Regions from separate parts of the Paraburkholderia kururiensis genome, predicted to be linked through region 2. Evidence: predicted binding sites of a transcription regulator. Region 2 holds the regulator's gene; the other holds the start of a gene.
The links. The regulator FliA, encoded in region 2, starts transcription of late flagellar genes. The targets are predictions, from matches to a motif close to CTAAAGTTTNNNNNNNNNNNGCCGNTA.
Positions count from the first base shown of each region.

Region 1: U0042_RS14835 (flagellin domain-containing protein) is a predicted target of FliA. The motif match lies at 6,868-6,894, and genes of this name have one in related genera.

Region 1 is NZ_CP139965.1:3,330,296-3,346,426, forward strand. It holds gene U0042_RS14815 (VirK/YbjX family protein) at 1-474, opposite strand, end outside; gene U0042_RS14820 (efflux transporter outer membrane subunit) at 471-2,036, opposite strand; gene U0042_RS14825 (efflux RND transporter permease subunit) at 2,033-5,170, opposite strand; gene U0042_RS14830 (efflux RND transporter periplasmic adaptor subunit) at 5,178-6,437, opposite strand; gene U0042_RS14835 (flagellin domain-containing protein) at 6,985-7,803, shown strand; gene fliD (flagellar filament capping protein FliD) at 7,865-9,280, opposite strand; gene U0042_RS14845 (flagellar hook protein FlgE) at 9,587-11,086, shown strand; gene U0042_RS14850 (ABC transporter ATP-binding protein) at 11,146-12,906, opposite strand; gene U0042_RS14855 (response regulator) at 13,643-14,332, shown strand; gene U0042_RS14860 (ATP-binding protein) at 14,332-15,441, shown strand; gene U0042_RS14865 (APC family permease) at 15,452-16,131, opposite strand, start outside.
Region 2 is NZ_CP139965.1:4,150,502-4,166,632, forward strand. It holds gene flgF (flagellar basal-body rod protein FlgF) at 1-143, opposite strand, end outside; gene U0042_RS18665 (flagellar hook protein FlgE) at 161-1,666, opposite strand; gene U0042_RS18670 (flagellar hook assembly protein FlgD) at 1,740-2,462, opposite strand; gene flgC (flagellar basal body rod protein FlgC) at 2,483-2,908, opposite strand; gene U0042_RS18680 (flagellar basal body rod protein FlgB) at 3,170-3,664, opposite strand; gene flgA (flagellar basal body P-ring formation chaperone FlgA) at 3,952-5,433, shown strand; gene flgM (flagellar biosynthesis anti-sigma factor FlgM) at 5,735-6,088, shown strand; gene U0042_RS18695 (flagella synthesis protein FlgN) at 6,221-6,664, shown strand; gene U0042_RS18700 (hypothetical protein) at 6,890-7,333, opposite strand; gene U0042_RS18705 (RNA polymerase sigma factor FliA) at 7,728-8,462, opposite strand; gene U0042_RS18710 (AAA family ATPase) at 8,495-9,391, opposite strand; gene flhF (flagellar biosynthesis protein FlhF) at 9,384-11,498, opposite strand; gene U0042_RS18720 (hypothetical protein) at 11,491-11,742, shown strand; gene flhA (flagellar biosynthesis protein FlhA) at 11,857-13,956, opposite strand; gene flhB (flagellar biosynthesis protein FlhB) at 13,953-15,209, opposite strand; gene U0042_RS18735 (DUF3443 domain-containing protein) at 15,618-16,131, opposite strand, start outside.

The DNA of each region.
Region 1 (16,131 bases), 820 kb from region 2:
CGTCTCCGTGTCCGTGCATGCGATCGTCAGCAGGCCTTCGCGTCGGCAGCGCGTCACGGCCTTCAACACGATCGCGAACTGCGGACACGCGGCCAGCACGACCGGCTGCGCCGCCAGATAGACGCGCCGCGTGAGCGACTCGCCAAGCAGGCGCTCCGCAAAGACGTAGTGGTCGCGGATCATCGCCACGCGCGCGAACGCGCCAAGATGCGCCTGCGCGAGCCCATGAAACGGCCGCTCCGCAAAACGCCGGTCGTGCCGCGCCATATCGGCAAGCAGGCGGTGCTGGGCCAGCGCATTGAACCAGCAATAAGCGGCACGCGGATGAAGCAGCGCATACATCCAGATACGGACTCTTCTGAAGCGCGACTTCAGGTCGTGTCCAGGAACGAACTCGCGCAGAAGACGCGATGCGTGTGCAACGGGCATGATGGTGTCTCGCGTGACGGGATGAGTGTTGGGGTGTGAGGTCAATCGCGTGTCGTGTCGAAATGTGGACCGGTATGGGTGTCCGTTACTTCGGGTACCGAAGTATCGATGTGTCCGTTCCAGCCTCCGCCCAGTGCCTTGTTCAACGCGACGTAGTACGTCGTGAACAGCACGCGGCTTTGAATAAGCGCGTCTTCCGCCAGATAGAGCGAGCGTTCTGCCGTTAGCACGTCGAGAAAGCTCGTGGAGCCCGCGCGGTACAACATGCGGGCCAGGTCCGTCGCGGTGCGGTACGACGCCACAGACTCGCGCAGCGCCGCGGTGCGTTCGCTTTCCTGGTACAGCGCGACGCTTGCGCCCTCCACGTCCTTGAGCGCATTCAACACGGCCGCGCGCCAGGCAATGAAAGACTGGTCGCGCTCGGCCTGAGCAATTTCGACGCCGGCCTTCAGGCGGCCGCCGTTGAAGAGCGGCACCGTGAGCGACGGCCCGAACGACCAGCCGATCGACGAGCGCTGGCCCAGGTCGCCCGGCCGCGTCGCCGACGTCACGACGCTTCCGGTGAGGCTCACGCTCGGGTAGCGCGCGGCCTCGGCCTGCCCGACTTTCGCCGTGGACTGCGCATAGCGACGCTCTGCTGCTCGCACGTCGGGACGCGCGAGCAGCACGTCCGCGGGCACGCCGAGCGAGACGGGTAGCGTCGGCGTGGGCAGCACCCGCGGCTGCTTCATGCGTTCGAGCAACGCCTCGGGCGGCTGGCCCGTCAGCACAGAAAGGCTATGGACGGTCTGCGCATAAGCGGCCTCGAAGGCGGGAATGGCGGCACGCGTGCTTTGCGCGGCGCCCGCCGCGTTGGCCGCATCGAGTCCCGACGTCGCGCCGGCCTCGAACTTGAGCCGCGTGATGCGCGCCGTCTCTTCCTGCGATGCCGCCGTGTCGCGCGCCAACGCAAGCCGCGCCTGATAACCGCGAGCCTGCACATACGACGACGCCACGTCGCCGATCAACGTGAGCAACGTTGCGCCGAGTCCCCACTGCGCCGCGTCGATGCCGTACTTCGCGGCCTGCGCCGCGCGCCGGTTCGCGCCGAACACATCGAGTTCCCAGCTGGCGTCGAAGCCGGCCTGGAACAGGTCGCCCGTGCTGCCCGTGCCGGCGTTGCCGTTGGTATTGCTGTTGGTGCTGGCGTTCGACGAACCGGCATTCGAAGCGCCGGACAGCGTGCGGCCCGATCCTCCTGAACGCGTTTCCGACAGGCTTCCTCTCAACGCCGGCCACGACGCGCCCGCCGTCTGCCGATAAACCGCACGCGCTTCGCGCACCTTCGCCCGCGCCGTCGCCACGTCGAGATTTCCCGCGACCGCTTCGTCGATCAGCGCATCGAGCAATGGATCGTTCAGCCGTGTCCACCATTGCGCGAGTTGCGGCTGACTTGCCGGCGTCATGCTGCTGATGCCGGCCCATCGCTCGGGCACCGGCACATCGGGCGGCTGATAGTCCGGACCCACGGCGCACGATGCGAGCACGAGCGCGCTCGCCAGCGCGGCCGCCTTGCGCGCACGATGCGTCGCGGCGGCATTCATGACGTTCGATGGGATGGCTTTCATCGCGCGCCGTCCCTTTCGTCGTTCGTGCGAGCCGGCGGGAACGCCATGCGTACCGCCACGAACAACAGCGGCACGAAGAACGCGCCGAGCACCGTGGAGGCGAGCATGCCGCCCATCACGCCCACGCCGATCGCGTTCTGCGCGCCCGACCCCGCGCCTGTGGCGAACGCGAGCGGCGCGACGCCGAGAATGAACGCGAACGACGTCATCAGAATGGGCCTCAGCCGCTGCGTGGCCGCGTCGAGCGCGGCATGCGCGGCCGTCGCGCCGTGCGCCTCGCGTTGCAGCGCGAATTCCACGATGAGAATGGCGTTCTTCGCCGCGAGGCCAATCGTCGTCAACAAACCCACCTTGAAATAGACGTCGTTGGTCTGGCCGAAGGCAAGCGCGGCCACCACGGCACCCGCAATGCCGATGGGCGCCGACAGCATGACCGCGAGCGGAATGGTCCAGCTTTCGTAGAGCGCGGCGAGACAGAGAAACACCACGAGCACCGACATCGCATAGAGCGCGGCCGCCTGATTGCGCGAGAGACGCTCCTGCCACGAGAGCCCTGTCCACTCGTGGCGGTAGCCCACGGGCAGTTGCGCGGCGATGCGGTCGATCTCCTTCATGGCGGTGCCCGAACTCACGCCGCCGGCCGCTTCGCCCTGTATTTCCACGGCGGCGTTGCCGTTGTAGCGCTCCAGTTGTGCTGGGCCCGAGGTCCACCGGCCGCTCGAAAACGAGGAGAACGGCACCATCGCGCCACTCGCGTTACGCACGAACCATTTGTCGAGATCCGACGGCTGCATGCGGGAATCCGCGTCCGCCTGCAGATAAACCTTCTTGATGCGTCCGCGGTCGATGAAGTCGTTCACGTAGTCGCTGCCCCACGCAATGGAGAGCGTCGTGTTGATGTCGTGCAGATTCACGCCGAGCGCGCTCGCCTGTTCTTCGTCGATATCGACGGCGAATTGCGGCGCATCGTCCTGCGCGGCAGGACGCGTGTTCGCCAGCAACGGACTGCGCGCCGCCGCGGTCACCAACTGGTCACGCACGCGCATCAGCCGGTCGCGGCCCCCGCCGTTGCTGTCTTCCAGATAGAGATCGAAGCCGTTCGAGTTGCCCATGCCTTCGATGGCAGGCGGCAGCAGCGCATACACCTGCGCGTCCTTGATGCGCGAGAACGCTTCGCCTGCGCGCTGCACGACCGCCGCTGCCGAGAGCCGCTTCGAACGCCGCTGGTCGAAGTCCTTGAGCCGCACGAACACGAGGCCCACGTTTTGCCCCGATCCGGCAAAGCCGAAGCCTTCGATGGTCATGACGCCTTCCACGGCGTCGCGCTCGTTCTCCAGGTAGTAGCGCGTGACCTCGTCGAGCACGCGAGCGGTCCGGTCGCGCATGGCGCCCGCGGGCAGTTGCACGGAGGTCATCACCATGCCCTGATCTTCGACCGGCAGGAACGAACCCGGCAGCCGCGTGAAGAGCCACGCGAGCGCAACCACGAGCGCCACGAACACGAGCAGGAAGCGATTGCCGCGCGTCATGACGCCCCGCACGCCCGCGCGATACGCGAACGAGCCGCGCTGGAACGTGCGCGCAAACCAGGCGCCAAAGCCGCGGCCATTGTGCTGGGCGTGACTGTGTGCATCGTGACGCTTGAGCAGCGTCGCACACAGCGCCGGCGTAAAAGTCAGCGCCACGAGCACCGAGAGCAGCATGGCGGTGACGATCGTGATGGAAAACTGCCGATAGATGACGCCCGTGGCGCCCGAAAAAAACGCCATCGGCACGAACACAGCAGTAAGCACCGTGGCAATGCCGATCAACGCGCCCGTAATGCCGGCCATCGACTTGCGCGTTGCCTCGCGTGCCGACAGCCCCTCCTCGGCCATCACGCGCTCCACGTTTTCCACGACCACGATGGCGTCGTCGACGAGCAGGCCGATGGCGAGCACCATCGCGAACATCGTCAGCGTGTTGAGGGAATAGCCCGCGATAGCGAGCACGCCGAGCGTGCCGAGCAGCACCACGGGAATGGCCAGCGCGGGAATCAGCGTGGCACGCACGTTCTGCAGAAACACGAGCATGACGACGAACACGAGCACCACGGCTTCGGCCAGCGTCTTCAGCACTTCGTCGATGGAGCGCGTGACGAAGGGCGTGGTGTCGTACGGATAGAACACCTCGACGCCCGCGGGCAGCGTGCCGGAAAGCGAACGGACTGTGGCCTTGACGGCCCGCGCGACGTCCACGGCGTTCGCGCCCGTCGCGAGGTTGATGCCGAGGCCCGAGGCCGGCTTACCGTTGTAGTGCGAGACGAACGTGTAGTTTTCCGCGCCGATCTCGACGCGGGCCACGTCGCGCAGGCGCACGATTGCGCCGTCCGTCGCGCTCTTCACGATGACGTCGCGGAACTCGTCGGGCGTTTGCAGACGGCTGCGCGCGGTGACGGTTGCATTGAGCTGCTGCCCGGCGCGCGCGGGCTGCGCGCCCAATTGACCCGCCGACACCTGTGTGTTCTGCGCCCGAAGCGCCGTTTCGATGTCGCCCGGCATCAGCGCATAGCGGGCGAGCTTGTCGGGGTCGAGCCAGATCCGCATGGCGTAACCCGAACCGAACAGTTGCGTGTTGCCGACGCCCGGCACGCGCTTGATCGTCTCGTTGAGCGTGCTGCCCACGTAGTCGTCCAGATCCGCAGACGACAATTTGCCGTTCATCGAAGCCACGCCCAGCACCATCAGGAAGCTCGCCGACGACTTCGTCACGGAAAGGCCCGTGCTCTGGACGATCTGCGGCAACTGCGAGACGACGAGCTGCAGCTTGTTCTGCACCTGCATCTGCGCCACGTCGGCGTTCGCCTGCTGCGTGAACGTGAGGCGAATCTCCACGTCACCCGTGGCGCTCGACGTGGCCGACATGTACTGCAGATTGTCGAGACCGGTCATGCCCTGCTCGATTACGCGCGTGACGGAGTTCTCCACCGTTTGCGCATCGGCGCCCGGATAAGACGCGCTGATCGATATGGTGGTGGGCGCGATCTCGGGATACTGCGCAACGGGCAGCGTGCGCAGGGCGAGCAGCCCGCCCAGCATGACGACGATGGCGATGACCCACGCGAATACAGGACGCCTGATAAAAAACGCCGACATTGCGCCCTCAACCTCGGCTGGCCTGCCGGTCGCGAATCAACGCGGGGCGCAGCGTGTCCGGCGAATCGGCGCCATCCGCACGAGCGACGGCACGCGTGGGACGAACGGCACCCGTCGTCTTGTCGAGTTCGACGTGCACGGCCGTCACGGTGTCGCCCTCTCTCACGAGCTGGCTGCCTTCCACGATGACCTGGTCGCCGTCGGCCACACCGGTCTGCACGAGCCAGTCGTTGCCGATCTGCCGCGCGCCGGCCAGCGCCTGCTCCACCACCTTGCCATTGCGGACGAAGAGCGCCGTGGCCTCGCCGCGCAGGCCGCGGCTCACTGCGCGCTGCGGAATCAGAAACGCGTGCGGCACGGTGCCCTCGTCCACCACGGCGCGCACGTACATGCCGGGCAGCAGCAGGCGTGACGGGTTGCGCAGCACGGCCCGCAGGATGTACGTGCCGGTGGTTTGATTGACGCTCGATTCGGCGAATTCGAGTTTTCCGGCGTGCGGATAGACCGTGCCGTTTTCGAGCCTCAACTTCACGCCCATGCCGGCCCCCGCCGACTGAAGCCGTCCCGATTCGATCGCCTGACGCAAGGCAAGCAGACTCGCACTGGACTGCGTGAGGTCGACGTTGATGGGGTCGATCTGGCGGATCGTGGTCAACGCTGTAGCCTGGCCCGTGGTGACGAGCGCCCCCGGCGTGAGCGATGACCGGTCGATGCGGCCCGAGATGGGCGCGCGGATGGTCGTGTAGTCGAGCGAGATTCTCGCCGTCTCCACGGCGGCTTTCGCGACGGCCACGTTGGCCCGCGCCTGCGCGAGCACGTCCACTGCGTCCTCGTATTCCTGCTTGCTGATGGCGTTGCGCCGCACCAGGTCGCTGTAGCGGTCGGCCTTCGCGAGCGCGCCGGGCACGGCCGCCTCGGCTTTCACGAGCGCCGCACGTGCACTGTCGTACGCGGCCTGATAGGTCGCCGGGTCGATCTGGTACAGCGCTTCGCCGACCTTCACCTCGCCGCCTTCGCGAAACAGACGCTTCTGGATGATGCCCGTCACCTGCGGACGCACCTCGGCCTCGAGCGAAGCGACCACGCGCCCCGAGAGTTCCGTCGTGAGCGGCACGGTTTGCGCGCGCAGCGTCACCACGCTGACCTGCGCGACCGGACGTTCGTGAGCCGCCTCCCGGTTCGCGGCACTGCCGGGTTCCTTGCACGCAGCGAGGAACGTCAGCATCGCCATCGTCGCGACGCCTTTCGCGATGCGATTACCTCTCATGTCGATCAACCTCTCCACGACTTCACAGCTTTTTCGGCCATGCCGGCCGTTATAAAAAAATGGCCGACCCAAAAAGCGGTCGGCCAAACGACTCCGGCATTCCGAGGGCCTTGCCGGAGCCTTGTGCAAACGGCTTTCAGTTCATCTCTCGCATTCCCCCAGGTCTGTGCATACGATCTACGGCTCGCAGCCATACCGGGATACGCAAGGGACGGTCGCATCATCCGGGCGCGGAACCCATATCGTGTTGAGATATTGTTGAGATTCGATGGAGACAGGGAAGGCGCTGCCTTTCCATCCGCATTCCAATGCGGTCCATCAAATCTCAATAAGAAATCCATAATCGGCGCAGACAATTGGCACGCTTCCTTAACAAGAGCATTTGCTCTTTTCTACCGGCCACAGGCCGGTATTTTTTTAATTAATCATCCTAAATAAAAATAACCGTCGGCCGATAACGGAGTCAGGTTGATCGCGAACGCTGCAAATTTTCGTCGCCGGCAACCTGACCGCACGTTATCCATCTCTTACTCTCAAGAGGACACCGATGCTCAACATCAATACCAATATTCTGTCGCTGACAACGCAGACGAACCTTTCCGGTTCGCAAAGCGCGCTGTCACAAGCCATCAACCGCCTCTCGTCGGGCAAGCGCGTGAACACGGCCGCGGACGACGCTGCCGGCCTCGCCATCGCCACCAGTCAGACTGCCGCCATCAACGCGCTCAATCAAGGCGTGATGAACGCGAACAACGGCATTTCGATGGTGCAGACCGCTTCGGGCGCGATCTCGTCGACCGTGGCCAACCTGCAGCGCATTCGTCAGTTGGCCGTTGAATCGGGCGACGGCTCGCTCGGTTCGGCAGCGCAAGCGAACCTGCAAACGGAAGTCACCACGCGGCTCACCGAAATCAACCGTGTCCAGACGCAGACGACGTTCAACGGTCAGGCCGTGCTCGGCGGTCTGGGCAGCGTGAATTTCCAGATCGGCGCATCGGCGAACCAGACGATCACGGCGAACTTCGGTTCGACCACGTGGAACGCATCGGGCCTCGGCGTCTCCGGCATCGACATCTCGACGACCTCGGGCGCGCAAAACGCGATCACCGCCATCGACGCTGCACTCTCGCAGGTCAATAACTTCCAGGCCACGCTGGGCGCCACGCAGAACACGTTCCAGTCCGCCATCAGCAACACGCAGACGCAATCGACGAACCTGAATTCGGCGCGCTCGCAGATTGTCGATGCGGACTTCGCTTCGGAAACGGCGAACCTCTCGAAGGCGCAAGTGCTGCAACAAGCCGGCATCTCGGTGCTCGCGCAAGCGAACTCGCTGCCGCAGCAAGTGCTGAAGCTCCTGCAATAAGCACAAAAAAGCGGCGCGCTGTGATACCGCGCGCCGCACCTGCTGCGAGAGGGGTGCCGTCCTACCGGCGATTCAGCGTACCGGCCGCGCCGGCGCCGCCGAACAGTTGATTCAGGTAACGCGTGTTGTTCTGCATGGTGGTCATGAGCACGTTGAGCGCCCGAAACTGCGCGTTGTATTGCGCCGTCAGCGTGTCCTGGTAGCGCTTGAGCTGCGTCATATCGTTCGTCACCTTGCCGAGGTCGGCGTTCAATGCGCGCGTGCGTTGTTCGAGCGTGCCGCTCGGCCTCGTGTACGTGCCAATGAACGTGTTCAGCTTCACCGCCACTCCGTTGGTCGGATTGAACAACGCCGGGATCGCCGCACTGTCTTCAGTCAGCGCCTTTTGCAGCTTCGCCGTGTTCACGGAAAGCGTGCCGTCGTGTTGCAGATCGATGCCGACGGACGACAGACTGTACGTTCGCCCGCCAACGGCGACGCCGCCGCTCATCAGACTGCCGAGCCGGTTGGTGATGGCATGGGTCATCGCGTCGCCCAGCAGCGGGCCCGCGCGCGAGGCCACGGGCTGGGACGCGTCCCACGTCAGGCTTTTCTCCGTCGCGATGTAGCCGTTGTAGGCCGCGACGAAATCGGTGATGGCTTTCGTCGAAACCGCCGTGTCGCGCGTAACGGAGAGCGTTTGCGTCGTGCCCACGGCCTCGCCCGTCAGGACGAGCGTGATGCCTGTCAGCGCGCCTTCAATGGTGTTGCTCGCACTGCTCACGGTATTGCCGTCGATCGAAAGGCTCGCGTCCTTGCCCGCGGTGATCTGCCGGAAGCTCGACGTATTGAGTTTCGTGTTGGCACCGCCGCCGGCCGAGATCGTGATGGCGCTCGCGGCGCCGGTCTGCTTCGACGTGAGCACGAGGTGCTGCCCGTCCGACGCCGTCACGATGGCCGCGGAAACACCCGGGTTGCCGGTGGCCGCGTTGATGGCCTTGGCGAGGCTCGCAAGCGAACTGCCCGCGTCAACGTCGATCTGCATCGTGCGGCCGCCCACGCCGACCGTCAGCGTGCCGGCGCCCAGACGCTCGTCGCGCGCGAATGCCTGCGACGAAATCTTGTTCGCGCTGGCCAGGTGGTTCACGGCAATGCTGTACGTGCCAGGGGCCGCGTCCGTCGCGGCCGTCGCCTTCAGGCCGTTGCCGCTCATCGTCGCCGTGAGGGTATTGAGCGCCGTGCCGTCCGTGAATCCCCGCAATGCGGATTGCAGCGACGCAAGCACCGCCTGAATCTTGCCGACCGCCGAAAGCTCCACGTTATCGGCGCTCTGCTTTCTGCCGAGCATGTCTGATTGCCCCGCGGTCTTCGCGGTAACGAGCGCCGACACGAGCGTATCGACGTCGATGGACGAGCGCGTCGCGCCGCTGATGATGGACTGCGTCGCTTGCCGGATCAGGGCAGCAGTATCGTTCGAAGAAGAAGTGGTCGTCGTCATGCGCGGGCTCCGGGCAGGCGGTTCGTTTAACTGATTACCCCGCTAGTGACGCATGGTTCCGTTGAGGTTCGGTCGAATTCATATGGATATCTGATGAATTCCGTTTGCCATTCGAGCGCGTGAACGACGTCGCGCCGCGGCGTTCGTGGCGTTGCGATCTCACGTGTCGAGACACGATGGAGATTCGATGAACCGCGTTGTATGCCGATGCGTTTGGCCACAGCATGTCCGCGCGAAGCGGCCTGCCTTCGATGGCCGTCAGCATCATCCCCACGCAGGCGGCTTCAACTGGAAACGGAGACCATCATGGGTTATCAGCAAGGACTGAGCGGATTGGCAGGCGCGTCGAAAGACCTCGACGTGATCGGCCACAACATCGCGAATGCGCACACCACCGGCTTCAAGCAAGGGCAGGCGCAATTCGCAGACATCTATGCAAACTCGGTCGCCACGGCGGTGCACAACCAGATCGGCCTAGGCTCGCGGCTCGCCGGCGTCGAGCAGAACTTCTCGCAAGGCACCATCACGACGGACAACGTCGCGCTGCACGTCGCCATCAACGGCAATGGCTTTTTCCAGATGTCGAACCAGGGCGCGCTCACGTACACGCGTAACGGCGTGTTCCAGCTGGACCGCAACGGCTTCATCACGAACGCAGACGGCCTGAAGCTGATGGGCTACGCCGCGAATGCGAACGGTATTGTCGAAACGGCGAATACGGTTCCATTGAAAGTGCCGACCACGAACATCGCGCCGACCGCCACGACGACGATCACAGCGAGCCTCAACCTGAACGCGCGCGACGCGCTCAAGCTCGGCACGCCCACCGTCACCGCAACGGGTGCGCTGAAGAGCAAAGGCGCGGTCATCACGGACGCCACCCAGGGCAGCAACGCGGACACGTGGACGCTGACCTTCACGAGCCCCACGACTTACGACCTGACGTCGAGTTCCGGCGTGTCGCAAACGGGCCTGACGTATGCGGCCAATGCGCCGATCAAACTCGCGACGGGCGCCACGCTCACGCTCACCGGCGCAGCCGTGGCAGGCGACAAAGTGACCGTCACGCCGAACCCGATCGCGTTCAACGCAACGGACAGTTCCACCTACAACTTTTCGACGTCGGTGCCCGTGTACGACTCGCTCGGCGGCGAGCAATCGGTCGCGATGTATTTCGTGAAGAAGGCGCCCGGCACATGGGACGTCTATGCGGGCGTGCCCGGCAACGTGCCGGGTACACCCATCGGCAGCACGAAATTCGACACCTCGGGCAACCTCGCCGGCACGGTGGATGCGACGGGCAAACCGACCGCCACGGCGCTCGCGTTCAATTTCGCTGTCGCCAACGGCAACGGTTCCGCCACGCCGCAACCCTTGCTGCTCAAGCTGGGCGGCACGACGCAGTTCGGTGGCCGGGACGGCATCAACGCGCTCGCGCAAGACGGCTTCTCCGCAGGCCAGCTCACGCACTTCACGATAGGCAACGACGGCATGCTGACAGGCAAATACACGAACGGCCAGACGATGGCGCTGGGTCAGATCGCGCTCGCCAACTTCGCGAACCAGAACGGTCTCGTGAATCTGGGCAACAACGCGTTTCAGGAAACGGCCGCGTCCGGCGTCGCGCAGATATCGGCGCCCGGCTCGACGAACCACGGCACGCTGCAAGGCGGAGCAACCGAAAATTCGAACGTCGATCTGACCAACGAACTGGTGAACCTGATTACCGCGCAGCGCAATTACCAGGCCAACGCGCAAACCATCAAGACGCAGCGCATGGTCGATCAGACGCTCATGAACCTGTAACGCTCCGGCGCCTGTCCGTGAACCGTTCCTGCCGCTGAAGCCGGCAGGAACCGCCGAATTCAGCTCATCGATCCGACGAGTTCGGCATACATGCCGCAGTGCGAGACGAGGCTCTCGTGGTCTCCGCGCTCGACGACGCGTCCCCTGTCGAGCACGATGATCTGGTCCGCGTTGCGTACTGTCGAAAGCCGATGCGCGATGGTGATGGTCGTGCGGTTCTTCGCGAGCGCGTCGAGTGCATCGGCAAGCAGGCGCTCCGTTCGCGTATCGAGCGCGCTTGTCGCTTCGTCGAGCAGCAGCACCGGCGGATTGCGCAGCACGGTGCGCGCCAGCGCGAGCCGCTGCTTCTCGCCGCCCGAAAAGCGATAACCGCCTTCGCCTACGCGCGTGGCGTAGCCCTGCGGCAGCGACGCCACCACGTCGTGCACCTGCGCCACGCGTGCAGCGGCAATCAGTTCGTCGTCGCTCGCGTCCGGTTTGGCGAAACGCAGGTTGTCCGCAACGGATGCGTTGAACAGATACGGCTGCTGCGTCACGACGCCGAGCATGTCGGTCAGCGACGCCAGGCTCATGTCGCGTACGTCGATACCGTCGTAGCAGATACGCCCGCCCTGCACGTCGTAGAGGCGCGCGAGCAGGTAGGCCAGCGTGGTCTTGCCCGAACCCGTGGGCCCCACGATGGCCACGTGCGAGCCTGCCGGAATGTCGATGCTCACGCCGCAGATCGCCGGCCCATCGCTGCCTTCATAGCGGAACGTCACGTTATCGAGCCGCACGTCGCCACGCATGGCCGCGCGCGAAAGCGTCACGGCGTGCGGACGTTCGGTAATGCCCACCGGTTTGTCCAGATAATCGAAGATGCGCACGAACAGGGCACGCGCCGTGCGCAGCTCGATACCGGCGGCGAGAATTTCCTCGAGCGGCCAGAACAACTGCTCCTGCAACGTGATCATGGCGACGAGCGTGCCGATAGTCATGGGCATGCCGAGATTCATGAACGTCGCGCCGGCAAGCAGCGTGAGCGCGGGCAGCACGGAAAGCGCGAAGTAGACGAGGCTCCACTCCCACTGCCCTGCGGAGTGCGAGCGCACTTCGAGATGCGCCACATCGCGCGACGTGCGCGTGAATCCGCCCAGCAGATGGCGCAGACGTCCCGTGGTGCGCGCGAGCACGATGCCGCCCACGGAAAGCGACTCGTGAATGGTCGAGGACAGATCCGCAATACGCTTCTGCTGCTCGTGCACGATGGCCTCGCGCATGAGCCCGATGCGATATTGCAGCCACGCGAGCCCCGGTATGACCGCAAACGAAAGCAGCGCGAGGCGCCAGTCGAGCACCAGCATGGCAACCGACGTCATGACGACCACGCTTGCGTTCCGGGCGGCTTCCACGGCGGTGTGCGTGATGAGCGCCTGCAGGCCGCCGATGTCGCTGGCAATGCGCGCCTGGATTTCGCCCGACCGCGTGTTCGTGAAGAACGACAGCGACAGGTTCTGCAAATGCCCATATACGCGAACGCGCAGGTCGTGCAGGATGGCCTGCCCGATGCGGGTCGACACGAAGGTTTGAATCGTGCTCGCGATGGCGGTGGCGGCCGCGATGGCGACCAATACCGCGACCAGCCCCAGCAGAAGACGCAGATCGCCCTTCGGGAGCGCTTCGTCGATGATGCGGCGAATGACGAACGGACCGGCCACGCCGGCAATCGAGGCGAACAGCATCAACGCCGGCACGACGGCGAACTGCAACGAATAGGGCTTGAAAAGCGCGAGAATTCTGCGCAGGTAAGCATGCCTCGCAGCATGCGTGTGGCGACTCATCGAATACCTCTGGATAGCGAACCGACGCCGCTCGTCGGCACGCGCATCCTCGGTTGTTCGTCGCCACGCCGTATGGAGTTTCGATGGAGATTCGATGAAGGCTTGTGCGGGCATCACCACCGCGCGGCCGTTGCGATTCGCCTGCGGATTCGCCTTCACCATGAAAAAAGGCCAACCCGCAAGGGCTGGCCAGGGAGGCTCCTACTCCACGGACCAACGCGCGGAGCCTCGGGCGAACTGCACGACACCCACGCTCGGGCTTACGTTTCGCCAGCCGGCTCGTATGCTCCGCAAAACGAAACGTTCGACATCGGCCACGAATGGCCCGTGTCGTCCGTCAGAATCCAGTCTCCGGCGTTCACTTCGCGCCAGCCGTCAGGCGTCGCCATCATCCACTTGCCGCAGCGAAGCTGCACGTGCGGATGTTTCTCCGGGAAAAACCAGCGGCTGGCTTCCACGATGACACCATCCCGTCTGCGAAAGCGCATCCCCGTACCTCGTCGTGTTGTTTTCGCGTCTATTCCGAAGCGCCGCGGTGCGCGGTGTCGTGAAGTGCGCATGAACGCGCCCTGCAGCCGCGCTGTATCGGCGTGCGCCCATCATAGGCGCGCGGGCGCCGGATCGTGTTGAGATACCATGGAGATTCCGTGGAGACCATTAACCGGTGTCTCGCACTGTGCCAGCATGGCAGTCCTGAACGAGTGACCGATCGCGGCCCGAGACCCGAGACAACAGCATGAACAATGCGCTGATCCTGATTGCCGAAGACGAACCGGAAATTGCCGAAATACTCGATGCGTACCTCGTACGCGAAGGATTTCGCACCTACCGCGTCACCGACGGGCAAACCGCCATTGACGTGCATCCCGTACTCAAGCCGGACCTCGTGCTGCTCGACGTGAAGATGCCGAAGAAAGACGGCTGGGAAGTGCTGGTCGAATTGCGTCGTCGCAGCAATACGGCCGTCATCATGTTGACGGCGCTCGACCAGGCCATCGACCGCCTGCAAGGCCTGCGTTTCGGCGCCGACGACTATATCGTGAAGCCCTTCAATCCCGTGGAAGTCGTCGCACGCGTGAGCGCCGTGTTGAGACGTGTCGGCGTGTCGCGCGCGCCGGGAGTGCTGCGCGTCGGCAAGCTCGAAATCGATACCGAGCGTTACGTCGCCAAGGTGATCAGCGAAGCGGGCGAAGCATCGCTCGCGCTCACGTTGACGGAATTCCGCATATTGGCGCACCTCGCGAAATCGCCGAGCCGCGTGTTCAGCCGCGGCGAACTGGTCGACGCCTGCCTGCCGGGCGGCGACGCGCTGGAGCGCACCGTGGACAGCCACGTCTCCAATCTGCGCAAGAAGCTAGACCAGGGCGGTGCGCCGGGCATGATGTCGGTGGTGCGCGGCGTAGGCTACCGCCTCATGGAAAGCTGATGCCCACGCCCGAAGGGCCGATGCCGCAGCGCGGCCGGTTGAGCCGGCAGATCGTCATGTCGATGGGGCTCGTCGCGCTTATCACGACACTGATCGCGTTCGTGGGCTCGTTCGTGATCTACGGCCTGCTCTATACGTTCCTGCCGCCCCCGCCTGGTCCGCCCGAGGACATGCTCATTCCGCAGGCGCCGGACTACCTGATCTTCGCCGCGCTGCTGCTCGTGGCGCTTATCGTCGCCGTCATCATTGCGCTGCGTCTGGCGCGGCGCATTCTCGCGCCGCTCAATTCGCTTGCCGAGAGCGCACGCCGCATCGCAACGGGCGACCTTGCGGCGCGCGCGGTGCCGGGCGACCGTTCGCTCGGCGAAACGGCGCATCTCGTCGACGACTTCAACACGATGGCCATGAAACTCCAGGACATGGCCGCCGACATGGCCGCCTGGAACGCCGCCATTGCGCACGAACTGCGCACGCCGCTCACCATTCTGAAGGGGCGCTTGCAGGGGTTGAGCGACGGCGTGTTCGAGCCGCACGAAGCGCTTTTCCGCGGACTGCTGTTCCAGGTGGAAGGCCTCTCGCGTCTTGTCGAAGACTTGCGCGTCGTCACGCTGCAAGACAGCGGCCGCCTGCAAATGCGCATCGAGCCTACCGAGATCGGCGCCGAAGTGGAACATGCCGTCGATTCGATTCGTCCTGCGTTGGAAGAAGCGGGGCTGCGCGCCGAACTTCGCATCGTGCCGGTCATTCTGCGTTGCGACGGCCCTCGCATCCGGCAGGCGCTGCTGGCGTTGCTCGACAACGCGCGCCGCTATGCGCATCCCGGCCGGCTGCGTATCGACGTGGAGCCGCGCGACACGCATGTGGTGCTGCGCGTGGAGGACGACGGCCCTGGCCTCACGCCGGAATTCGCGCGTCACGCCTTCAATCCGTTCACGCGCGGCGACGCATCGCGTTCGCGCGAATCCGGCGGCTCGGGGCTCGGGTTGTCCGTGGTGCGCGCCATCGCGATGGCCCATGGCGGCGACGTGCGCTATGTGCCGTCCAGCGCGGGCGGCAGCATCTTCGAAATCGACATTCCGCGCGCGCCCGTTCCCGAACCCGAACCGTGATGCCGGGCGCCTACGGCGTGTAAGTACCCAGCCGCCGATAATGCTCCGCCGACACCCGCCGCAACCGCGCGGCCAATGCCACGCCAAGCAGCACCGCGAGCGGCACGAGCGAGCACAACGCGTCGGCCAGCCAGCCGCTGGCACCGGTCAACACGTCGAAATGCCTGATCGCCGTCACGAGCACATAAGTTAGCAGCACGCACGAAATGGCCGGCAGTGCCTGCGTGCGCATCCAGCTCTCGCCTCTCACGGAATGATGGGCCGAGCGCTTGCGAAAAAAACCGATCACGGCAGCCGACGTGATCGCCATGAGCAGGATCACGCACAGCGTCGCCACGTTCGAAAGCCACGCAAACAGCTGGAGCACCGGGTCCGCATGCAGCAGCGCGAACAGGCCCACCACCACCGCGGCGATGCACGATTGCAGCAGCGACCCGACGTGCGGGCTCTGATGCTGGCAATGGGCGCGGCCCAGCACTTGCGGCAGCAAGCGGTCGCGTCCGCTGGCGAAGAAATATCGGGCCGCGGAGTTATGGAAGGCGAGCAGCCCGGCGTAGATACTCACGATGAAGAGCACGCGGATCACCTGCGTCAGTCCGTGGCCTGCATAGCGGTCCGACAGACCGTAGATGAAGGTGGTGGGGTCCTGCATGGCCTGTAGCGCGGGAACGATCTTGTTGGCGCCCGCCC
Region 2 (16,131 bases):
AACGACATCGGCACGGCGCGAAACGCCGCAAGCTGCGCGCGAAAGCCCGTCGTGGAGACGTTCGCCAGGTTGTTCGCGACGACTGCCTGCTGCTCGAGCGCCTGGGTGGCGCCCGTCATCGCGGTATAGATCAGCCGGTCCATGATGAGGCCGCCAGGTATTACAGGTTGATGAGCGTCTGGTCGACGGTCTGCTGGGTCTTGATCGTCTGCGCGTTCGCCTGGTAGTTGCGCTGCGCCGTGATCAGGTTCACCAGCTCGCTCGTCAGGTCGACGTTCGAGTTTTCCACCGCGCCGCCTTGCAGCGTGCCGTGGTTCGTGCTGCCCGGCGCCGAGATCTGCGCCACGCCCGAGGCCGAGGTGGCTTCGTACTGGTTGTTGCCCAGATCGACGAGGCCGTTCGGGTTGTTGAAGTTGGCGAGCACGACCTGGCCGAGTGCCTGGGTCTTGCCGTTCGAGTAGTTGCCCGTGAGCGTGCCGTCCGTACCCACCGTGAAGTTGGTCAGCTGGCCGGCCGCAAAGCCGTCTTGCGTCAGGTTGTTGGTGCCGTCCTTGCCGCCGAACTGCGTCGTGCCCGCGATGTTGAACGTGAGCTTCTGCGGCGTGGACGAACCGTCGCTGGTCGGAATCGTGAAGTTGAACGCGAGCGGCGTGGTGGTCGGGGCGCCCGTGGCGTCCGTCGTGCTCACCAGCGTGCCCGACGAGTTGAACGTCGCCGTGCCGATCTTCGAGATCGTGCCGCCGGCCACGCCGCCGTACACCGTCCATGCGCCTACGCCCGTCTTCGCGAAGTACAGGTCCACCGTCTGCGTGCCGCCCAGCGAGTCGTACGCCTGGATCGAGGTCGGGTAGTTGTACGTGCTCGCGCTGTTGGCGTTGAACGTGGTGGGGTTCGGTGTGATGGCCACGCTGTCGCCGGTGGCAGGCGTGCCCGTCAGCGTGACGGTCTGGCCCGTGCCGAGCGAAATCGCCGTGCCCGTGCTGTAGGTCTGCGCCGCGCCGGTCACGCCGGTGGTCGTGTCGGTCACCGTGTAGGTGGTGGGCGACGTAAAGTTGATCGTGTAGTTGTCGAGGTTCGTGCCTGCCGCGCCGTTCGTGATGGTGGAGCCGCTCGTGGCAAGCGAACCCGTGGTGGTCACGGCCACGCTGGGCGCGCCGAGCATCAGCGAATCCTGCGCGTTCAGGTTGAACTGGCCGGTAATCACGCTGGTGGCCGTGGGCGCGATGTTGGTGGTGGGCACCTGCAGCGGCACCGTGGTGGCCGTGTTGATCACGCCGCCGTTGCTGGCCGCGTAGCCCATCAGCTTGAGGCCGCTCGTGTCGGTGATGTAGCCCTGGTTGTCCAGCTGGAACACGCCGTTACGCGAGTACGTGAGCGTGCCGTTGTTCGACATCTGGAAGAAGCCGTTGCCGTTGATCGCCACGTCCAGCGCCTGGTTGGTCGTGGTGATCGTGCCCTGGCTGTACTGCTGCTGCACGGCCGCGAGGCGCGAGCCGAGGCCGATCTGGTTGTTCACCGCGGTGGCCACCGAGTTCGCGTAGACATCCGCGAAAACCGCCGCGCCCTGCTTGAAGCCGATCGTGTTCGCGTTCGCGATGTTGTTGCCGATCACGTCGAGGTCGTTGGACGCGCTCGACAAACCGCTCAAACCTTGTTGATAACCCATGACGGTCTCCGTATCGGGATATATCGATGAATACTGTGCTGTGAATCTGCCTGAGAGCCTTGCCGCGCGCGCCTTACAGGATCGCGGCCACGCTCGTCATGCCGACGGTGTTGCCGTTCGAGAGCACGAGGCCCGGCGTGCCGTCCGTCTGCTGCACGACGCTTTGCACCGTGGCGGCCGACAGCGTGGTGGGCGAGCCCGACTTGCCGGCAATCGTGCCGGTCGCGCTGATGGTGTACGTGCCGTCGGCGAGCGTGTTGCCCTGCGCGTCGGTGGGCGTCCACGAAATGGGCGTGACGCCTGCCGGCACGCTGCCCACGTTGATCGTGTTGACCACCTGGCCCGACGAGTTCTTGATGGTGATCTGCACGTTGCTTGCCGCAGTCGCCACCTGCACGCCGATGGCCGACGCCTTGCCGCTTGCCACCGTCGAGGTCGTGCCTTGCGCGAGCACCGTGGAGCCGATCAGGAGCGCCGCCTGGCCCTGCTGGCCCGCGTTCAATTGCGTGGCGAGCGAAGTGAGCGACGTGTTGAGCTGGCTGATGCCCGTCACCGTGTTGATCTGGGCAAGCTGCGAGGTCATCTGCGAGCTGTCCATCGGGTTGGTCGGGTCCTGGTTCTTCATCTGCGCAATCAGCAGTTGCAGGAACGTGTTCTGCAGTGCCGTGGGCGACGTGCTGGACGAACTGGACGAACTCGACGACGAGCTGCTTGCGCTCGACGTGCCGTTCATGGTGTCGAGCAGCGTCTGCGAAATGGTCGTGCCGTTGCTGCCGATCGTGGTCTGGGTGGTCAAGGCGGTTCTCCGTCTGTTCTTCAGGTGCCGATGGTGAGCGTCTTGAGCATCAGCGTCTTGGCGGTGTTCAGGGTCTCCACGTTCGCCTGGTACGAGCGCGACGCCGAAATCATGTTCACCATTTCCTGCACCGGATCCACGTTCGGCAACGTCACGTAGCCGTTCGCGTCCGCCGCCGGGTTGCCCGGGTCGTAGGAAGTCTTCATGGGCGTCGGGTCGTCGACCACGCCCGTCACCTGCACGCCGCCCACCTGCTGGCCGCTCTGCGTGCGTGCGCCGCCCAGCGGCTGCACCGCGAAGACGACCTGCTTGGCCTTGTACGGCTTGCCGTCCGGTCCCGTCGTGCTGTCCGCGTTCGCGAGGTTCGACGCGGTCACGTTGAGCCGCTCCGACTGCGCGGACAGTGCAGAGCCGGCGACGCTAAAGATGTTCATCAGCGATGGCATGGCGAATCTCACCTCTCGTTGCCGGCCTGCATTGGCCGGCGGTTGCGCGGGCCGCGCCTGTCACCCTTGCGCTTTCGCGCCCTGGTGCCTCCTGCGCACGGCCCGCCTGCTTTCCCGTAGCGATTTGTCTCTTGCCCGACCGGTGCGGCCTGCTGCATGTGGCCTGTGCCGCCGGTCCGGCTTCCTGCTTTGCTGCCTGCCCTGTTTTGCCGCGTGCCCCGCTTTACTGCGCGAGTCACTGCCTGAGGGCGGGCCGCCGCGTCAGCTGCCTGACGTGATGGCCGCGAGCATGCCTTTGATCTGCTGCGTGAGCACGGTCATGCCGGTCTCGAAGTGCAGCGTGTTGTCGGCGAACTGCACCCGCTCGCTGTCGAGGTCGACGGTGTTGCCGTCGAGCGCCGGTTGCGTCGGAATGCGGTACTGCAGCTGGCCGTAGTCGTCGGAAGAACCGCCCGTGGGCGTCAGGCGCGCCTTGCCGGCCATGTGGCCTGCTTCGGTGGTCGCCATGGTCATGCCGCTCGTCACGCCGGCCGGCTGCGCCATGGCGAGCGGCGCGGCGTTCGAGGTGGCCGTTCCCGTCGCGGCGCCGCTCTTTCTCAGCGCACCGGCGAGCGACGACGCGAAATCGACGTCGCGTGCCTTGTAGCCCGGCGTGTCCGAGTTGGCGATGTTCGACGAGAGCAGCTCCTGACGGTAGGCGCGCACATCGAGCGCCTCGCGCCCGAAGGCGAATTCGGCATCGAGTTTGTCCAGCATTGCGGTTCTCCGAAAAAACGCTTCCTTGCGTCACCCTTGCAGCGGTGGCCGCGTGGAAGGCCTTTTTGCTTGTGGTGCATCTTAGGTCTGGGACGCAAGCCGCAATCGGAGGAATAGCCGGGGAAGGGGGCCTCTATTCGACGTTTGCGCGAAGGGGGGGCTCTCTAGAATGCCTCTCGTATTGTTGGCCCTTGTTGTTGGCCCTTGTTGTTGGTCCTTGTTTGTTGTTGGCCGCTGGGCCTGCCGTCTGGTTCTTGTTTGGCCTTACCGGGCCGTGGAGAGTGGCGATGAACGAGCCCGCTTCAAATGCTCCGACCGCCTTGTCGACTGTAGAGACCGCTGCTGAAACGGCTTTCGATGCTTCGATGGCGCCGGGCGCTTCGGCTGCTTCGCGCGTTCCGGCTGGCCCGGCACGCGTCGGCCGCGCGCCTGCGCTGCGCCGGCTCTTCGTCGCGCTTGCGTGGACACTCTCGGCAAGCGCCGGCACGCTGGGCCTCTTCGTTTCGACCGCCGCGCACGCCCAGGGTACGGGCGAGCCGATCGTGATTCCTGGCCCGGGCGAAAAGAACCCGGACGCGCTCGCCGCCATGAGCAGGATGGTGACGAGCCCGGCCGGCGCGTCGTCCAGTGCGACGGCGCAACGCACGAACGCCGGAATGCAGCCGCTCTCGCCCGCGCAGTCGACGATGGCCGCGTCCATGCGGCCGACCGCAAGTGCCGGCGCCCCAGATCGCTTCGAGCAGGCCGCGAAGGCCGACGGCGCCATCGTGATCGCGGGACCGGGAGACGCGTCCGCGTCCCGGCCGGGCATGGCGTCCGGTTTGATGCGCGTGAACCTGCCCGTGGCGGCGAGCCAGGTGATGCCGGTGGTCGTGACGCCCGCGGCGGCGTCGGTGTCCGCGCAGGGCCGCGAGACGAGCGTCGCGCCGCAGGCCATCGCCATGAATCCGCCTGCCAGTGCCGGCTACGCAACAACCGCGCCGCGCTTCGAGCGCATGGTGCCGCGCGCTGTGCCGGCGCAGGCCGCACAAACGTATCAGCGCGTTCAGCCCGCGCAGGCCACGGTGCCGGGAATCTCCCAGGCGCCTGCATCGAACGCTCAAGCCACTCAGCCTGCTCAAGCCGCTCAAACCGCCGTACCCGAAGGCCAGCAGGACGGCGAATCGATCCGGCGTGCCGCGCTTGCCTGGCTCCAGCAACAGGCTGCCGGCTTGCCCGGCAAGGTCGTTATCACCGTGGCCAACGTCTTTCCGCGCGGCCTCGCGGCGTGCACGACGATGCAGCCGTTCGCACCCGCCGGCACCCGCATGTGGGGCCGCACCACCGTGGGCGTGCGCTGCGCGGGCGAGCGTCCGTGGACGCTCTACCTGCAGGCGAAGATTTCGGTCGAGGCCACCTACTACACGGCGTCGCGCGCCATCGCCCCCGGCGAGCCGCTCAGCGCCGCCGACCTCGTGGCGCGCGACGGCGATCTCACGCTGCTGCCGCAGGCAGTGGTCACCGACCCGTCGCAGGCTATCGGCGCCGTGGCGCTGGTCCGCGTGCCCGCCGGGCTGCCGCTGCGCCAGGACATGCTGCGCAGCGCCAGTTCCGTGACGATCGGGCAGACCGTGCGCGTGGTCGCGCAAGGCCCCGGTTTTTCGATCTCGTCGGAGGGCAGCGCCATGAACAACGCGGCGCCCGGCCAGCAGGTGCGCGTGAAGACGGCGAATGGCCAGATCATCAGCGGCATCGTGAAAGAAGGCGGCACCGTGGAGATCCAGCTTTGAGCGTTTCAGGTTGTGCCGTGGTTGGGAAAGGAGAGGGGGACCGGCGCCCAGTGCGCCTCGGGTGGTGAAGGGGTTTCGACGGGCTGTTATGGCCCTTGCGTGCGGCGGCCGCGCCGGCAATTTGCCTGGCTGGCCCTTTGGCGGCCTTGCCGCCCATGCACTAAAGTTTGATTGGTACCTGCCGTTAATCTGGGCAAAGCAGCGCCCATGACGCGCCCCACCGTGGCCGAAGAAGGCCACGCGGAACCCGGATTCCTCAGTCGAATTCGGAGACTGCGGTCAACCGTTCAGGAAGCCAATCGTGAAAGTCGATTCCACCAGCAATTCGAGCCTGCAGTCGCTAAAAGACGGGCTGCAGCGTACCCAGCAAGGCGAAACGGCCGCGCCCAGCACGCAAGGCGCAGCCGGTAGCCCCGCACCGTCCACGGGCGGCGGCGCGTCCGGCGACGCGAACGTGAGCCTGTCGGCGCTGTCGGCGCAACTGCGCGGCCTCGCCGCGTCGGGCGCGGCGGACATCGATACGGCACACGTCGAGTCGATCAAGCAGGCGCTGCGCGACGGCAGCCTGAGTATCGATACCGGCAAGATTGCCGACGCCGTTCTCGAAACGGCACGTAGCCTGCTGCAAACGCGCGCGGGGTCGGCGGGGAATTAACCCCGGTTGGCCTGCGCGTTCACCGTGCTTCGCCGCACCTTCCGGCGAAGCACCGCGCGCAGCAGCCAATTGACCACGGCTTGTGCACCCTCGTCCGGGTACGGCAAGCCGACTGCGAGTTGAGTGATTGTGATGAAAGACGCCCTCCTTGCCACCGTCATCGACGAATATGCCGCCGTCGAAGCGTTCGCTTCGGTGCTCGCGTGCGAAGAGAAGGCGTTGACGGCCCTCTCTCCGCTCGAACAGCTGCCGCCCATCATCGAGATGAAGACCGAACTGGTCGAGAAGCTCTCCGCGCTGGAAAAGCTGCGCGACGCGCAGCTTGCGGAGCTGGGCTTTCCGCCCGGCTGGCGCGGCATGGAGCTGGCCTCCGGGGCGGACCCGCGGCTCGCCACGCAATGGGCGCTGCTGCAAAAGGCCGCCGAACGCGCGAAGCGCTCCAATGCCACCAACGGCGTGCTGATCCACACGCGCATGGAATACAACCGCCGTGCCCTCGACGTGCTCAAGGGCGCGCAGCACAAGGCCGGTCTGTACGGACCGGACGGGCGCATTCCGTCGTTCGGGCGGGTTTGAGCGGATTCGATCGCGGCGGCTTTCGAGACGTGCGGCGCGAGATCCGGGCGCCGCGTCGTCGCTGAACGCTCTGAATTGACCGACTAGCCGCATCAAAAACCAACGGGCCGCACATCCTTCCGGATGTGCGGCCCGTTGTGCTTTCAGACCAGGCGTTCAAGCCTGGTTTTCAGCCTCAGGCGTCGTTGCGCCTTTCTCGATCCTCTTGCCTTTGCTGCTCGCGGCTCAATCCCAGTGCTTGCGATGCTTGCGGTGGTGGCCCGTGCTGCGATAGCCGCGCTCGCCCTCGTCCGCGTACGAATTGCTGCGCGAGATGTTGCCGCCCAGTGCCGCTCCTGCGCCGCCGCCCAGGCCCGCGCCGATCAGCCCGCCCGTGCGGCCGCCCATCGCGTTGCCTGCCGCCGTGCCGGCGCCGCCGCCCAGTGCGCCGCCTACGATGGCGCCCGTGCGTTCGCGTCGGTTCGACGTGACCGCGGCGCCTGCGCCGCCGCCCACCGCACCGCCGATCACGGAGCCCGTGCTGCCGCCCAGCGCGCCGCCCACGGCTGCGCCCGCTACCCCGCCCAGCCCACCGCCGAGCGCGTTGTTCAAGTCACCGGCCACGGCCGGCAGCGATACGGCGGCCGAAGCCACGGTCAACACGGCGATTCCTGCGATTTTCTTGAGCATCTGGTTTAACCCCATTGTTTTAGTGATAACGCGGGCGCAAGTGTAGCCACCCGCCAGAAAGCGTGGTGTAAGAAAGTGTTAGTGGTGTTACGGGCGAAAAGCCCGCAGATGAGGAGGGGCAAAGCGGACGAAGAGCGAACGCGAGGCACACGGAAAAGCCGCTGATGAATCCGACAAGGCGCGGATAAAGCCGCGGACCAGGCCGCGAGCCGGGTGCAGACGAAACGCAAACAACGCGCAACCCAGGCGCCGATAAAGCAGCAGAAAACCAGCCGCCCCACAAACGCAGCGAAGGCGGCCCGGAAGCCTGGCCATCGCCGTCGCGCCCAACCCCTTGCGCAACGCTCGCCGAAGAAGGCGCAAACCCTCCCCGAACGAGCCCCGGTCAGGTTTCTCAGTCGGCCTCGGCGCCTGCCCAGGCCAGTTCGCGCAGGCGCGTGCGCAGTCGCGCCACGGCCTGGCTGTGCAGCTGGCACACGCGCGATTCGCTCACTTCCATCACGGCGCCGATTTCGCGCAGGTTCATGCCGCGCTCGTAGTAGAGCGACATCAGCAGCTTCTCGCGCTCGGGCAGCTTGTCGATGGCTTCCACCAGCGCCGCGCGCAGGCTTTCGTCGAGCAGCGCGGAAAGCGGGTCCGAGTGATCGACGCAGTAGCGGTCGAGAAACGGCTCGTCGTCCGCGGAACGGTCGAAGTCTTCGTAGTAGATCAGCTGGCTGCCATGCAGGTCCTGCAGCATGGACTGATATTCGTCGAGCGGCATGTTGAGGTGCCCGGCGATTTCCGTCTCGCTCGCCGAGCGGCCCAACCGCTGCTCCACCTGGTGCACCGCGCTTTCCACCTCGCGCGAGGTGCGCCGCAGGCTGCGCGGCAGCCAGTCGTTGCTGCGCAGCTCGTCGAGCATGGCGCCGCGAATGCGCTGGCTCGCGTAGGTTTCGAACTGCGCGCCCTGATCTTCCTTGTAGCGGCTCGCCGCATCGAGCAGACCGATCATGCCGGCCTGGATCAGATCGTCCAGATCCACGCTCGCCGGCATCTTCGCCACGAGCTGCAAACCCAGCCGTCTTACGAGCGGCGCGTACTTCGCCAGCACGTCGGCCTGCGAAATTTTTCCCTGAGCGTTATACATCGTGCTCTCCTGCCTGAAGTCCCCGAGTGGCGTCACGCATGCTGCGCCGACGGCCATTCGGCGGCCGGGTCGGCCTGCCACACGGATGGCGATGGGGCCGACGTTGTTACGGTCGGGCGCGTCATGGCCGCGCGCGACGACATGGCTGGCCGCATGGGCCAGTACTGCAGTTCTGCGGCGACATGCCGGTAGTCGCGCGCGGCGGCCGCGGACGGAAAAGCGTCCACGATGCAGCGTGCGAGCTCGACGGCCCGCGCCATGTGTGGGTCAGCCGCAATGCAGCCTGCGTTTTCGAGCGAGACGGTGAGGTAACGACCCGCCACGCCTGCGAGGTTCTCGAATGCCGTGTGGGCATCGGCCGCGCTTTGGACGTAATTGACGAGCACGCGGAACTGCGCGATTGCGTGCGCGAAATGAAGACGTTTCATGGCGGCGTAGGCATCGGTGATGGCCTGCGCCGAGACGCGCGTCACGACCATCACGTCGTGCGAGCGCATGGCGAGCCCGGAGAGCGCGCCGTTTTTGTCCAGACCGGCGTCGATGAGCACGACGTCGGCGGGGCCGTTCAGCACGAGCCCGTACTGTTCGGCGGTGTAGCCTTCCTGGCTGCCGCGCCAGGCCGAGAGCACGCCGAAGCCGAGCGGATGCCGGCTCACGGCCGCCGCGAGCGGCACCTCGCCGCGCATCACGCCGGCGAGATTGCCTACGCCATGCAGGCCGCCCAGCGTGGCGCTCACGGAGCGGTCGCCCAGGCACTCGTCGATGACGAGCACGTCTTTGCCCTGCTCGGCCAACGCCGCCGCAAGGTTCACTACTGTCGTGGTGCGTCCCACGCTCTCCGAGCCGCCGGTCACCGCGATGACTCGCGAGCCGCTACGGGCGAGCAGCCGCCGCAGCCCCTCCGCCTGGTCGGCTACGAATTTATCCAAAGCGAACCTCGTGCAGGTCGGCGTTCGAACGCGTGGACAGCGCCGAAAGCAGCGCCGGGATGTCGTCTTCGTGCGGCACGAAGGGCGAGTGCTCGCGCGGAATGCAGAACGCGCTGCGAATCAGGAAACGCTTCGTTGCCACATAGAGGTTCTCGGGCACCTTCTGGCCGGTCGACACGTAGTGCACCGGCAGCCGGTAGCGCAGCACGGTGTCCAGCGCGCCGCCCAGGTTGGTGGCCTCGTCGAGCTTGGTGAGAATGCAGCCCGCGAGCGGCGCCTTGTCCGCCGTGCTCTGGTAGGCCTGCACCACTTCGTTGAGCGTGTCGCCGTGGCTCGTCGCGGACATCAGCAAGAGGCGCTGCACCGGCTGGCCGGCGCTGCAGAGCATGGCGATCTGGTCGGTTACGGCGCGGTCGCGCTGGCTCATGCCGATCGTGTCGATCAACACGATGTGCTTGTTCTTGAGTTCGGTGAGCGCGAGTTGCAGGTCGGCGCCGTCGCGCACCGCATGCACCGATACGCCGAGGATGCGGCCGAAGATGCGCAGTTGCTCGTGGCCGCCAATGCGGTAGCTGTCCGTGGTGAGCAGCGCCACCTTGCTCGCGCCGAAGCGCATCACGCAGCGCGCCGCGAGCTTCGCCGTGGTCGTGGTCTTGCCCACGCCCGTCGGGCCCATCAGTGCGAACACGCCGCCGCGTTCCATGAGCGCGTCTTCGTTTTCCAGCACGGGCAGGTTCGATTCGAGCACCGACTGCGCCCATTCCAGCGCGCCTTCCGGGTCTTTGCCTTCGGGCAGGTTGTCCACCACCATCTTCACGAGCTGGGCCGAAAAGCCGGCGGCGAACAGCTGCTTGGTGAGGGCGCCGTGCGTGGGGCTGCGGCGCTGGCGCTCGCCCCAGAGGAGCCCGGCGAACTGCTCTTCCATCATGCCGCGCATGGAGGCCAGCTCGCTCATCACCGTTTCGTTCACTACCTGCTCGATGCGGGCCTTGATGGCTTCCGTGACGCTGGCCGAGGCGCTCGCCCCCGCGGCGTCGCTGGGCGCCTTGGCGTTGATCGAGGGCGGCGTGGCCGGCTGGCTGTTGCCCGGCAGATCGAAGGCCGGCGCGATGCGTTGCGTGGCGCGGCGTGCGGCGAGCTGGGCCGCTTCGCGCGCCCAGTCCGGCGTGCTGACGTTGAGCACGCCCGCGCCTTCCACGCGGTGGTGGCCGTGTTCGTCGTGCGGGTCGGCGGGCATGCCGAGGCCCTTGGCCATGGCGTCGGCGGGCGTCATGCCCGCGGCTTTCGCGCTGTGCCCTTCGCCTTGACCCGCGCTGTCCTTGTCCGCGATGCGGCGCGCGTGGTCGATGAGCCAGGGGTTCGTTTCGGCCATCGTGCGCGGCGCGCGTGTCTTGTCCGAGTACGACGGCGCAGCCGATGCCGGCATGGCGACGCCTGCGGCCGGCGTGGCGAACGGCGCGCCGCGGCTGGCGGCGGGCGCCTGGGTCGTGGCATGACCGGCGGCGTGGGCCGGGCCAGGACGCGCGGCCGGACGCGCCGGCGCACCTGCCTGGATCGCGGCGGATTCGGCAGCGAAGCGATCGGCACCGCCGCCACTGTCGGCCTGGCCTGCGGACTGCGCCGCAGACTGGGCCACAAACGCGCCCGGTCGGTCCAGCGCGGGAACACGCGTGGTAAGCGCGCCGCCTGCCTGCGCTTCAGGCTTCGTCACCGGTTGCGCGGCGGCGTTCGTGTAAGACGGGGCGTCGTCTTCGTCGTCCGACGTGGACGCGCGGCCCGCGCCCGCTTCCGGGCTGGCCCCGAACACCGACGAGAACACGTCCGGCATGCCGTTCGCGTAGGGGTTGCCGCCCAGGCCGGCAACGGGGTTGCCTGCAACCGGCGCCGCGCCGCTGCGCGGCAAGCCGCGCGAAGCGGCACCTGCGTTGGCGCCTTCACCCGCGGCAGGCGCGATGGCCGCGAGTTCGCGGTCGGCTACGGCGACGATCTCGACGCTGCCGTCGTCGAGCGTGCGGTTCGACAGCACCACTGCGTCAGGACCCAGCACTTCGCGCACCTGGCGTAGCGCGTCGCGGCTGGTGGCACCGATAAATTTGCGGATGTTCAAGCTGACCCCCGATGAGGTTGACGACCCTGACGTGGCGTTTCAATTGCGAGGCGCCGGCTTCGTTGCGCGGTGGCTCCGCAGGAACCTGGTGCGCGACAAAGCCTTTGCCGATGGTGAAATTATTGAGGAGGTGAACGGGGGACTATCGATGGATCAGCGCGGGGAAATGCAGGCAATTCGTTTGATCGGGCTGAAAAGGGGGCGCTGCGGGGCGAGGACTGACGGGAGACTGAGGGAAGACTGAGGGGAGACTGAGGGGAGACTGCGGGCCGCTACCAGGGAACCGCGGCGGCGCTGACGGCACACCGCGGGGATACTGCGCGAACATGGAAGGAGGCGCCGCGCGCGGCGCCGCCCGTCAAGCCGTGCCGATCACATTGACCACCTTGACGTGCCGCGTGTCGGGCACTTCGGCGTAGGAGAGCACCTTCAGCTGCGGCAGGCTGCGCCGCAGGAAGCGCGCGAGCATGGCGCGCAGCGAGTGCTGCACGAGCAGCACGGGCGCGAGGCCCAGGCTCTGCTGGCGCGTCATCGCCTTCTGCGTCTGTTCCAGCAGCGTATGAGCGAGCCCCGGCTCCAGGCCTGGGTTCGCTCCCGTCGTGAGCGCCTGGGACAGCACGCGCTCCAGGTTCGCGTCGAGGCCCATCACCTGCATGTCGCCGTTGCCCGGGAACCACTGCTGCGTGATGGCGCGGCCCAGCGCGAGGCGCACGATGGCCGTGAGGTCGTGCGGGTCGCTGATCTTCGGCGCGTGTTCGGCCAGCGCTTCGAGAATGGTGCGCATGTCGCGGATGGGCACCGCCTCGTCCAGCAGGTTTTGCAGCACCTTTTGCAGCGTCGTGACGGGCAGCGCCTTCGGCACGAGGTCGTCGACGAGCGAGGGCGTGTCCTTCTGCATGCGCTCGAGCAGCGCCTGCACTTCCTGGCGGCCCAGCAGTTCGGATGCGTGCGTCACCACGAGGTGGTTCAGGTGCGTGGCCACCACGGTGCTCGAATCCACCACGGTGTAGCCGTACACCTGCGCCTGCTCGCGCAGGTTCGTGTCGATCCAGACGGCGGGCAGGCCGAAGGCCGGGTCCTGGGTCGGCGTGCCCGGCAGCGCGGCCGTGACCTGCCCCGGGTTGATGGCGAGCCACTGGCCCGGATACGCCTCGCCCGTGCCCACCTCCACGCCCTTGAGCGCGATGCGGTAAGCGTTGGGCCGCAGTTCGAGGTTGTCGCGAATATGGATGACGGGCGGCAGAAAGCCGATTTCCTGCGCGAACTTCTTGCGGATGCTCTTGATGCGCTTGAGCAGCTCGCCGTCCGAATTCTTGTCGACGAGCGGAATGAGGCGGTAGCCCACTTCGAGGCCCAGCGTGTCGATGAGCGCGACGTCGTCCCAGCTTGCCTCGGTGTTCTCGGCGGGCGCGAGTGCCGCGGGCGCCACGTCCACGAGTGCGGCGGAGGTCTTCTTTTCCTCGCCGCGCTTCTTCATGACGCGGCCCAGCTGGATGGCGCCGCCGCCCAGCACCAGAAACGCGAAGTGCGGCATGCCCGGAATCAGGCCCATCAGCACGAGAATCACGCCCGTGATCATCAGCACGCGCGGGTTCGTGAACAGCTGGCCGGTGAGCTGGGTGCCGATGTCCTCGTTGGTCGCCACGCGCGAGACGATCACGCCCGCCGCCGTGGAGATGACGAGCGACGGAATCTGCGCCACGAGGCCGTCGCCGATGGTGAGCAGCGTGTAGTTCTTGCCCGCCGCGGCGAAGTCCATGCCGTGCTGCACGACGCCCACGATCAGCCCGCCGATGATGTTGATCACCATGATCAGCAGGCCGGCAATGGCGTCGCCGCGCACGAACTTGCTGGCACCGTCCATGGAGCCGTAGAACTCGGCTTCCTGGGACACTTCGGAGCGGCGCTTTCTTGCCTGCTCTTCGTTGATGATACCGGCGTTCAGGTCGGCGTCGATGGACATCTGCTTGCCGGGCATCGCGTCCAAGGTGAAGCGCGCCGCCACTTCGGCAATACGCCCCGCGCCCTTGGTGATCACCATGAAGTTGATGACCATCAGGATGATGAAGACGACGATACCCACGGCGAAGTTGCCGCCCACGAGGAAGTGGCCGAACGACTCGATCACCTTGCCCGCGGCGTCCGGGCCCGTGTGGCCTTCGAGCAGCACGACCCGCGTGGAAGCCACGTTCAGCGACAGGCGCAACAGCGTGGAGAACAGCAGCACGCTCGGGAAAGCGGCGAAGTCGAGCGGCTTCATCGTGTACATGGACACGAGCAGCACCATCACCGAAAGGGCGATGTTGAAGGTGAACAGCAGATCCAGCAGGAACGGCGGCAACGGCAGGATCATCATGCCGAGGATCATGCAGATCAGGATCGGCCCCGCCAGCGCGCGCAGGTTCGTGCCCTGAAGCACGTCGGCGCGTCGCGCGAGCAAACCGGTGCGGGCGTTCATGCAGAGGCTCCTTCGTTACCACGTTTGTTGCGGCCGCCGGACGGGGCACCCGGTGAGCCAGTGCCGTCGCCTTCGCCCGAAAGCGTTTCGGCGGCTTCCTCGGCGGCGTCTTCGTCGGACACGCCGCCCTTGTCGAGTTCGGGCGGCACGTCGAATTCGGTGGGCGCGACGGGCGCCTCGCCGCCTTCGGTCTTGAAGCGGCGCAGCTGATAAACCCACGCGAGCACCTCGGCCACCGCGCCGTAGAGCGGGCCCGGAATCTCGCGGTTCAGATCCACGTTGTGATAGAGCGCACGCGCGAGCGGCGGCGCTTCGAGCAGCGGCACGTTGTTTTCCGTCGCGATTTCGCGAATGCGCGCGGCCACCAGGTTCACGCCCTTGGCGATGACCTTCGGCGCGCGCATCTCGCCGTCCGTGTACTTGAGCGCGACGGCGAAGTGCGTCGGGTTGGTCACCACGACGTCGGCCTTCGGCACCTCGCTCATCATGCGGCGGCGCGCCATGGCGCGCTGCTGCGAACGGATGCGCGCCTTCACGTGCGGATCGCCCTCGCTTTCGCGGTGCTCGCGCTTCACCTCTTCCTTCGTCATGCGCAGCTTCTTGTGGTAGCTCCACATCTGGTACGGCACGTCGAGCGCGGCCACCACGAACATGCCGGCCACCGTCATCGCGCAGCAGATGGCCACCAGATGCGTGGCGTTGGCGAACGCCGTGAGGAGCGGCTGGGTGGCGAGCGCGAGGATGTCGTCCTTGTGGCGCCAGATCGCGACGCCGCCGATCAGCCCCACCACCGCCGTCTTCGCGAGCGACATGCCGAGCTGGATCGGCCCGTTGATCGAGAAGATGCGGCCCAGCCCCGCCACGGGGTCGAGCCGGCTGAAATTCGCGCCGATCGACTTGGTGGAAAAGAGCCAGCCGCCCAGCGCCATGGGCGCGAGCAGCGCGGCCAGGCCCGTCAGGCCGAGCACGGGCAGCAGCACCCAGGCCGCCTCGCGCACCACGCCGCCCGCACCCACCAGCATGCGGCCGGTGTCGAAGGCGGTGGCGTGGTCGAAGGTGAGCGAGCTGCGCAGGATGGTCTGGAAATGCAGACCAATGGGCCCGGACATCGCCCAGACGCCGAAGAACCCCGCCGAAAGCAGCGCGAACGTGGCGAGCTCGCGCGAACGCGCCACCTGCCCTTCCTCACGCGCCTTTTCCAGGCGCCTGGGAGTGGCTGATTCGGTTTTTTCGAGGTCGCTGTCCTCTGCCACCAGGTTCTCCAGTCGATCGCGGCGGAATGCCCTTTTTCAGTGAGAGCGATTATTCCCGCGCTGCGCAATGGATGATCGACGGATAAAGACGGAGAAACGGGGGTATTTCGGCGGATGAGGCGGGGCGGGGGCGTGCGGTCCGGGGGACGGTGGACGGGGAGCCCGCAGGCGGGTGGGCGGAGGGCGGGCGCCCTCGGCAAGGCGCCCTCGGCAAGGCGCCCTCGGCAAGGCGCGCTGGGCAGGGCTGCTTGGGTCGGGCGGCCCGTCAGGGCGAGTTCGGCCGCGCCGAAAGCCGCCGTAGGCTGGCGCGGTCGGCGGTCAGCGGTCGGCGCCCGGCGTAGACGCTAGCCGCCTGACCAACCGGTCCACCTGAGCGACCGCGCCCGGCCAGCCAGAGCCGCCCTCGCGCTAGAACGCGACGAACGGCGCCGATCCGCCCGAGCCCGTGCGGTCCATGCCCACGAAGACGTTGCGGCCGAAGTGGAACGGCAGGCCGAGGTCGAGCGTGGTGGCCGAGCCGATCGTGCCGGCCAGGTCGTTGAAGGCGAAGTTGTTGCCGTTGCCGAACAGCGCGGAGGCGCTCGCCACGTTGAAGTTCACCGTGGCCTTCGTGCCGTTGGCGCCTAGCAGGGTGGCACTGAGCGTCTGGGTGGACGACGGGCAGTAGAAGCCCTGGAAGTTGCTCCCGCACTGCTGCAACGCGCTGTCCTCGAAGAAAAGCCCGTTGGAGCCCGAATCGAGGAACGCCGTCACCGTGGCACCGTTGAACGTGCTGCCCACCAGGTCGCCCCACTGCGTGGTCTGGAACTGCTGCGAAGCCGTCATCGCGTTGTTGGCCGCCGTGCCGATACCGAACACGAGCGTGCCGCTCGCCGACGCCTGGCCGGAGTCCGAGACCTGCGGCAGCTCGAGGATCACGCCG